Regions from separate parts of the Streptomyces sp. NPDC090021 genome, predicted to be linked through region 2. Evidence: riboswitches for the same ligand, from Rfam matches in the RefSeq annotation. Region 2 holds a riboswitch; the other holds the start of a gene.
What was found. Region 2 has a riboswitch for glycine ahead of gcvT (glycine cleavage system aminomethyltransferase GcvT). Riboswitches for the same ligand answer to the same signal wherever they lie in the genome.

Region 1: linked by a shared signal. The riboswitch ahead of gcvP (aminomethyl-transferring glycine dehydrogenase) and the one ahead of gcvT (glycine cleavage system aminomethyltransferase GcvT) in region 2 are both predicted to bind glycine.

The regions. Positions count from the first base shown of each region.
Region 1 is NZ_JBIVFO010000029.1:94,997-99,408, reverse strand. It holds gene ACIPXC_RS23325 (DNA polymerase IV) at 1-736, shown strand, start outside; gene ACIPXC_RS23320 (PRC-barrel domain-containing protein) at 753-1,118, opposite strand; glycine riboswitch at 1,231-1,329, shown strand; gene gcvP (aminomethyl-transferring glycine dehydrogenase) at 1,524-4,409, shown strand.
Region 2 is NZ_JBIVFO010000053.1:32,510-36,921, reverse strand. It holds gene ACIPXC_RS31370 (enhanced serine sensitivity protein SseB) at 1-306, opposite strand, end outside; gene ACIPXC_RS31365 (AAA family ATPase) at 409-1,068, opposite strand; glycine riboswitch at 1,274-1,377, shown strand; gene gcvT (glycine cleavage system aminomethyltransferase GcvT) at 1,549-2,664, shown strand; gene gcvH (glycine cleavage system protein GcvH) at 2,768-3,148, shown strand; gene glyA (serine hydroxymethyltransferase) at 3,164-4,412, shown strand, end outside.

The DNA of each region.
Region 1 (4,412 bases), on a different contig from region 2:
GCGGGACGCGAAGTCGGTGTCGGTCGAGGACACCTTCGACGTGGACCTGCACGACCGGGTGCGGATCCGGGGCGAGGTGCAGCGGCTCGCCGACCGGTGCGTGACGCGGTTGCGGAACTCCGGGCACTCGGGGCGCACGATCGTGCTCAAGGTGCGGCGCTACGACTTCTCCACCCTGACGCGGTCCGAGACCCTGCGGGGGCCCACGGACGATCCGGGAGTGGTGCGGGAGGCGGTCGCGCGGCTGCTGGAGGCGGTGGACACCACGGGCGGGGTGCGATTGCTCGGGGTGGGGGTGACGGGGCTCGCCGACTACACGCAGGAGGACCTCTTCGCGCAGTCGCTCGCCGCCGGATCGGACGTGGCGGACGCGGCGGGCGGTACGGACGCGGCGGGCGGTGCCGGAGGTGCGGGCGGTGCCGGCGGTGCGGACCGTACGGGAGCCGCAGTCGGGAGGGCCGAGCCGGAGGCGGCGGACGGGGCCGCCGGGGCTCCGGAGAGACCGGAGCCGCCCGGGGAGCCCCAGGAGGCTCCGGAGCGGCGCTGGGCGGCCGGGAGCGACGTACGGCACGTCCTGTACGGGCCGGGATGGGTGCAGGGCAGCGGGGTCGGGAGGGTGACCGTGCGGTTCGAGCAGCCCGGATCGGAGCCCGGCCGGGTACGGACCTTCCGGGTGGACGACCCCGACCTGGAGCCGTCCGACCCGCTGCCGCTGGTGGGGGACACCTCCGGATGAGGGCCCCGGGGCGGACTCAGCCCTCGTCGCCCGCCAGGCGGCCGAAGTCGCGGTGGAAGTCGGACGGCAGGGTCGTGTCCAGGCCGTAGTGGTGGTAGAGCTGGAGTTCCTGCTCGGGAGAGAGGTGTCGGCCGACGCCGAAATCCGGTGCGTCCTTGATGAGGGAGCGCTCGAAGGGCACCCGCAGGGTTTCGCCGACCATCTCGCTCGGCTCCAGCGGGACGAAGGCGTCCCGGCCGAACAGGCCGGTGCGGACGGCGGCCCATTCCGGGACACCCGTGGCATCGTCGAGGTAGACCTCGTCGATGGTGCCGATCTTGGCACCGTTGCGGTCGAACGCCTTGCGGCCGATCAGGCTGCGCGGATCGATGTCGGTCTGCACGGTCCCTCCAAATGGTCGCAACTGCTCCCCAATGACTACAGAAGTGCATTTCCGCAGCGGAGGCCACTCGGGGAGCCCCTTGAACCCCGCTGGTAGTCTGGGTGACGGCTGTCGACCCTGTGCGGGAGAGTCCTCCGAGTGAGCAAGACGGAGGCGCCGAAGGAGCAAATCCTCCCCGGAATCTCTCAGGCATACGTACCGCACGGACGAGGCCACTCTGGAAAGCAGGGCGGGTACCGGGCGCAGTGCCGGTCCCCCTCCTCACCGACGGTGAAAGCCGGATCCCGCGGGCGACCCCCGCGACTTCCGGTGAAACTCTCAGGTGCAGATGACAGAGGGGGAGGCCGTCCGGGTGCCCGCGCCGTGGTGCCCCTCGCAGGTCATATGACCAGGAGGCCTCCGTACATGACCGCCAACCGCATTCCGCTCTCCCAGCTGGAGCGAGGCATCCCCTTCGAACAGCGCCACATCGGCCCTGATGCCGAGGCGCAGGCGAAGATGCTCGCCCAGGTGGGCTACGGCTCCCTGGACGAACTGACCGCCGCCGCGGTACCGGATGTGATCAAGACCGCCGAGGCCCTCGCCCTGCCCGAGGCGCGGACCGAGGCCGAGGTGCTCGCCGAGCTGCGCTCGCTCGCCGACCGCAACCAGGTCCTCTCCTCCATGATCGGTCTCGGCTACTACGGGACCTTCACCCCGCCGGTCATCCTCCGCAACGTCATGGAGAACCCGGCCTGGTACACGGCGTACACGCCCTACCAGCCGGAGATCTCGCAGGGCCGCCTGGAGGCCCTCCTGAACTTCCAGACCGTCGTCGCCGACCTCACCGGCCTGCCGACCTCCGGCGCCTCGCTGCTCGACGAGGGCACCGCTGCCGCCGAGGCCATGACCCTGGCCCGCCGTGTGGGCAAGGTCAAGGGCAACGTCTTCCTCGTCGACGCCGACGCCCTGCCGCAGACCGTCGCCGTCATCGAGACCCGCGCCGAGCCGATCGGCATCGAGGTCGTCGTCGCCGACCTCTCCGACGGCATCCCCGCCGAGATCGCCGAGCGCGGCGTCTACGGCGTCCTGCTCCAGTACCCCGGTGCCTCCGGCGCCGTCCGGGACATCAAGCCGGTCATCGACCAGGCGCACGAGCTCGGTGCCGTCGTCACCGTCTCGGCCGACCTGCTCGCCCTGACCCTGCTGGAGTCCCCGGGCGCCCTCGGCGCGGACATCGCCGTCGGCACCACCCAGCGCTTCGGCGTCCCGATGGGCTTCGGCGGACCGCACGCCGGCTACATGGCCGTCCAGGACAAGCACGCCCGCTCGCTGCCCGGCCGCCTCGTCGGCGTCTCGGTGGACGCGGACGGCAACAAGGCGTACCGCCTGGCCCTGCAGACCCGTGAGCAGCACATCCGCCGCGAGAAGGCCACCAGCAACATCTGCACCGCGCAGGTGCTGCTCGCCGTCATGGCCGGCATGTACGCCGTCTACCACGGCCCGGACGGCCTGCGGACGATCGCCCGCCGGACCCACCGCTACGCGACGCTGCTCGCCGCGGGCCTGCAGGCAGGCGGGGTGGAGACGGTGCACGGCTCCTACTTCGACACGGTCACCGCCCGGGTTCCCGGCCGAGCGGCCGAGGTCGTCGCCGCCGCCCGCGAGGGCGGGGTCAACCTGTACCGGGTCGACGCCGACCTCGTCTCGATCAGCTGCGACGAGACCACCCTGCGCGCCGACATCGAGGCCGTCTGGGCCGCCTTCGGCGTCACCGCCGACATCGAGGCGCTCGACGAGTCCACGGCCGACACCCTGCCCGAAGGCCTGCTGCGCTCGGACGACTACCTGACGCACCCGGTCTTCCACCAGCACCGCTCCGAGACCGCGATGCTGCGCTACCTGCGCAAGCTCTCGGACAAGGACTACGCGCTGGACCGCGGCATGATCCCGCTGGGCTCCTGCACCATGAAGCTCAACGCGACCACCGAGATGGAGCCGGTGACCTGGCCCGAGTTCGGCCAGCTGCACCCCTTCGCCCCGGCGGAGCAGGCCGAGGGCTACCTCACGCTCATCAACGAGCTGGAGGAACGTCTCTGCGAGGTCACCGGCTACGACAAGGTCTCCATCCAGCCGAACGCCGGCTCCCAGGGCGAGCTCGCCGGTCTGCTGGCCGTGCGCGCCTACCACCGCGCCAACGGTGACGAGCAGCGCACCATCTGCCTGATCCCGTCCTCCGCGCACGGCACCAACGCCGCCAGCGCCGTGATGGCCGGTATGAAGGTCGTCGTCGTCAAGACCGCCGACGACGGCGAGGTGGACGCGGACGACCTGCGCGCCAAGATCGAGCAGCACCGCGACGAGCTCGCCGTGCTGATGATCACCTACCCGTCCACGCACGGTGTGTTCGAGGAGCACGTCGCCGACATCTGCGCCCAGGTGCACGAGGCCGGCGGCCAGGTCTACGTCGACGGTGCCAACCTGAACGCCCTGGTGGGCCTGGCCAAGCCGGGTCACTTCGGCGGCGACGTCTCGCACCTGAACCTGCACAAGACCTTCTGCATCCCGCACGGCGGCGGCGGCCCGGGCGTCGGCCCGGTCGGCGTCCGGGCGCACCTCGCCCCGTACCTGCCGAACCACCCCCTCCAGCCGACCGCCGGTCCGGAGACGGGCGTCGGCCCGATCTCGGCCGCTCCGTGGGGCTCGGCCGGCATCCTGCCGATCTCCTGGTCGTACGTGCGCCTCATGGGCGGCGAGGGCCTCAAGCGCGCCACCCAGGTGGCGGTGCTCGGTGCCAACTACATCGCCAAGCGCCTGGAGCCGCACTACCCGGTGCTCTACACCGGCCCGGGCAACCTGGTCGCGCACGAGTGCATCATCGACCTGCGCCCGCTGTCGAAGGCCACGGGCGTCAGCGTGGACGACATCGCCAAGCGTCTGATCGACTACGGATTCCACGCGCCGACGATGTCCTTCCCGGTCGCCGGCACGCTGATGATCGAGCCGACGGAGTCGGAGGACCTCACCGAGATCGACCGGTTCTGCGACGCGATGATCGCCATCCGCGGCGAGATCGAGCGGGTCGCGGGCGGCGAGTGGCCGGCCGACGACAACCCGCTGGCCAACGCCCCGCACACGGCCGCCGCGCTGGGCGGCGAGTGGAACCACCCGTACAGCCGGGACGAGGCCGTCTTCCCCGGTGGGGTCACGGCCGCCGAGAAGTACTGGCCGCCGGTGCGCCGCATCGACGGTGCCTTCGGCGACCGGAACCTGGTGTGCTCCTGCCCGCCGCTGGACGAGTACGACAACTGAGGC
Region 2 (4,412 bases):
CGGGGGCAGTCCGCGGGCGAACTCGACCGCCGGGGCCACCGCGAAGTCCATGCCGGGACCGACACAGGCGAGGAACTGGGCCTCGGAGCTGTAGACGGGCACGTACGCCGCCCCGCCGATGTCCATGGTGGGCAGGTCCAGGCCGGCCGCGTCGGGCCCGGCCGCGTCCGGGCCGCCGCCCGGCAGCGGCACCCACACCTGGCTGCGCCCGAGCACCTCCAGGATCCGGCCGCCGGCGTCCGGCTGCCCGAGCGCCGCCCCGAGCACCTGCTCCAGCTCATTCCCCGGCCAGCCGCTGCCCTGCATCCGCCCCTTGCCCCCGTCCGGTCCGTCGTTGCGCTCCCGCGCGTGTCGACCCGCAGGGTACCGGCCCCGGGGCGGGCGCCGCCGCCGGGGCTCCGGGTGAGGTCAGTCCCGGAAGCCGATGCCCGTCACGGCGGCGGCCGAGCGGCGGTCCAGCAGGGTCGCCGAGGCGCAGCCGGCGGGCGGGCGGCCCGCCTCGGCGTCGCGCAGCAGGCGGCCGACGGCGCCGCGGTGGCGGGCGAAGGCGTAGGCGGACACCCCGCGGCCCCGCGCGGCCTGCCCGGAGAGGGCCTCCTCGGGGCTGCTGTCCAGGAGGACGAGGTGCAGGGCCCGGCCCCGGCGGCGGGCGGCCGCGGCCAGCAGGGCGCGCACCCAGCTCTGGGTGCCGCAGTCGTGGACGACCACGGAGGCGCCGGAGCGCAGGATCCGGTACAGCCCCCAGTAGTGCGCGGCGCGCACCAGCGGGCGGTAGACCGCGTACGGCAGCGCGGCGGGCATCCGGCGCTCCCAGCGCTCCCGGGTGTCCTGGGAGTCGACCGCCCCGCCCTCCGGCGCGGCCCGCTTGATCAGCGTGCTCTTGCCGCCGCCGGGCAGCCCGGAGACCACGACGATGTCGCCCTCGGCGAAGCCGAGCCGCCGGGGTCCGGGCAGCGCCGGGCCACGCAGGTCGTGCACGAGGCCGATGCCGCCGTCGGCCGTCCGCCTGCGCTCACGCGCGCCGCGCCGCTGCGCCGGCACCGTGTCCACGGTTCCCGTCGTCGTCACCGGTCCGAATCTCCGCACAGTGCTCGCCTCCCCCGCATAGGGCCACCGGGGCCCTTCCCCACTGAGTGTAAAGAGACGGTAATCGGCATGTCCGGTTCCGCTCCGCCCGCTCGGACGGGCATACGAACTTTCGGACCCCGACCCCCGATCACGGACATGCCGTGCAATGATGTGCGCCATCTGGACCAACTGCATACCGGCCGCTTGAATCCGCGCGGGAGAGTCCCGGCACGCCGCAAGGCCGTGCTCGGGCGCCGAAGGAGCAAGAACCTCCCTTGAATCTCTCAGGCCCCGTACCGCGTGGATGAGGCAGATCTGAAAAGCGAGCTGCGCGGCAGCTCCACCCAAGGTGCAAGTCGGAGTGACCGGCGATCGGACAATCGGCGGAACTCTCGGCGAACCTCTCAGGTTCCGATGACAGATGGGGAGGAACGTCCTCGTCATGTCATGTCGATGCCCTGGGACCCGGGAGCCACACCCATGAGCACTGCCCCCCGCCTGACCGCCCTCGATGCGCTGCACCGCTCGCTCGGTGCGACCATGACCGATTTCGCGGGCTGGGACATGCCGCTGCGGTACGCCAGCGAGCGCGACGAGCACAACGCCGTCCGCACCAGGGCCGGTCTCTTCGACCTGTCCCACATGGGCGAGATCACGCTGACCGGCCCGGAGGCCGTCAAGGCCCTGGACTACGCGCTGGTCGGCAACATCTCGACCGTCGGCGTCGGCCGCGCCCGCTACACGCACATCTGCCAGGAGGACGGCGGGATCGTCGACGACCTGATCGTCTACCGCCTCGGCGAGACCGAGTACATGGTCGTCGCCAACGCCTCCAACGCCCAGGTGGTCCTCGACGCCCTGACCGAGCGCGCCGCGGGCTTCGACACCGAGGTCCGCGACGACCGCGACGCCTACGCGCTGATCGCGGTGCAGGGCCCGGAGTCCCCCGGCATCCTGGCCTCGCTCACCGACGCCGACCTGGACGGCCTGAAGTACTACGCCGGCCTGCCGGGCACCGTCGCGGGCGTGCCCGCGCTGATCGCGCGTACGGGCTACACCGGCGAGGACGGCTTCGAGCTGTTCGTCGCCCCCGAGCACGCCGTGGAGCTGTGGCAGGCGCTGACCAAGGCCGGCGAGGGCGTCGGCCTGGTCCCGGCCGGCCTGTCCTGCCGCGACACCCTGCGCCTGGAAGCGGGCATGCCGCTGTACGGGCACGAGCTGACCACCTCCCTGACCCCGTTCGACGCGGGTCTGGGCCGGGTGGTGAAGTTCGAGAAGGAGGGTGACTTCGTCGGCCGCGCCGCCCTGGAGGCCGCCGCCGAGAAGGCCGCGACCAAGGCGCCCCGCAAGCTGGTCGGCCTGATCGCCGAGGGCCGCCGCGTCCCGCGCGCCGGCTTCGCCGTCACCTTCGGCGGCGAGGTCGTCGGCGAGGTCACCTCGGGGGCCCCGTCCCCGACGCTGGGCAAGCCGATCGCCATGGCGTACGTGGACGCGGAGCACGCCGCGCCCGGCACCTCCGGCGTCGGCGTCGACATTCGCGGTACGCATGAGCCGTACGAGGTCGTGGCGCTGCCGTTCTACAAGCGGCAGAAGTAGCCCTCCGCGCACGACGTCCGCCGTCCGTGTACCGGTACGGCGCCGTCTCAGTACCCAAGACCGCAGTTCGTATCCACTCCCCCGCATCCAGGAGAATCAGGCCATGAGCAACCCCGAGAAGCTGCGTTACACCAAGGAGCACGAGTGGCTGTCGGACGTCGTGGACGGCGTCGCGACGGTCGGCATCACGGAGTTCGCGGCCAACGCGCTCGGTGACGTCGTCTACGCCCAGCTCCCCGAGGTCGGCGACACCGTGACCGAGGGCGAGACCTGCGGCGAGCTGGAGTCGACCAAGTCGGTCAGCGACCTGTACTCCCCGGTCTCCGGCGAGATCGTCGAGGCCAACCAGGACGTCGTCGACGACCCGGCGCTCGTGAACACCGCCCCGTTCGAGGGCGGCTGGCTGTTCAAGGTCCGTCTCTCCGAGGAGCCCAAGGACGCGCTCTCCTTCGAGGAGTACACCAAGCTCACCGCCGGTAACTGACCCCAGGGGACCCTGATGTCTGTACTGAACACCCCTCTCCACGAGCTCGACCCCGACGTCGCCGCCGCCGTCGACGCGGAGCTCGTGCGCCAGCAGTCCACCCTGGAGATGATCGCGTCGGAGAACTTCGCTCCGGTCGCCGTCATGGAGGCCCAGGGCTCGGTCCTCACCAACAAGTACGCCGAGGGCTACCCGGGCCGCCGCTACTACGGCGGCTGCGAGCACGTCGACGTGGTCGAGCAGATCGCGATCGACCGCATCAAGGCGCTGTTCGGCGCCGAGGCCGCGAACGTCCAGCCGCACTCCGGTGCGCAGGCGAACGCCGCCGCGATGTTCGCGCTGCTCAAGCCGGGCGACACGATCATGGGCCTCAACCTGGCCCACGGTGGTCACCTGACCCACGGCATGAAGATCAACTTCTCCGGCAAGCTCTACAACGTGGTCCCGTACCACGTGGACGAGTCCGGCGAGGTGGACATGTCCGAGGTCGAGCGCCTCGCCAAGGAGTCCAAGCCGCAGCTGATCGTCGCCGGCTGGTCCGCCTACCCGCGCCAGCTCGACTTCGCCGCCTTCCGCCGCATCGCGGACGAGGTCGGCGCGTACCTGATGGTCGACATGGCGCACTTCGCCGGCCTGGTCGCCGCGGGCCTGCACCCGAACCCGGTGCCGCACGCCCACGTCGTGACCACCACCACGCACAAGACCCTCGGCGGTCCGCGCGGCGGTGTCATCCTGTCGACGCAGGAACTGGCCAAGAAGATCAACTCCGCGGTCTTCCCCGGTCAGCAGGGCGGCCCGCTGGAGCACGTGATCGCGGCCAAGGCCGTCTCCTTCAAGGTCGCGGCCTCGCCCGAGTTCAAGGAGCGCCAGGAGCGCACCCTGGAGGGCGCGAAGATCCTCGCCGCCCGTCTGGTCCAGGACGACGTCAAGGCCGTGGGCGTGGACGTCCTCACCGGCGGCACCGACGTGCACCTGGTCCTGGTCGACCTGCGCAACTCCGAGCTGGACGGCCAGCAGGCCGAGGACCGCCTCCACGAGGTCGGCATCACGGTCAACCGCAACGCCATCCCGAACGACCCGCGGCCGCCGATGGTCACCTCGGGTCTGCGGATCGGTACGCCGGCCCTGGCCACCCGCGGTTTCGACGCCGAGGCCTTCACCGAGGTCGCCGAGATCATCGCGCAGGCGCTGAAGCCGGCGTACGACGCCGAGGGCCTCAAGGCGCGCGTCTCGGCGCTCGCCGCGAAGTTCCCGCTGTACCCCT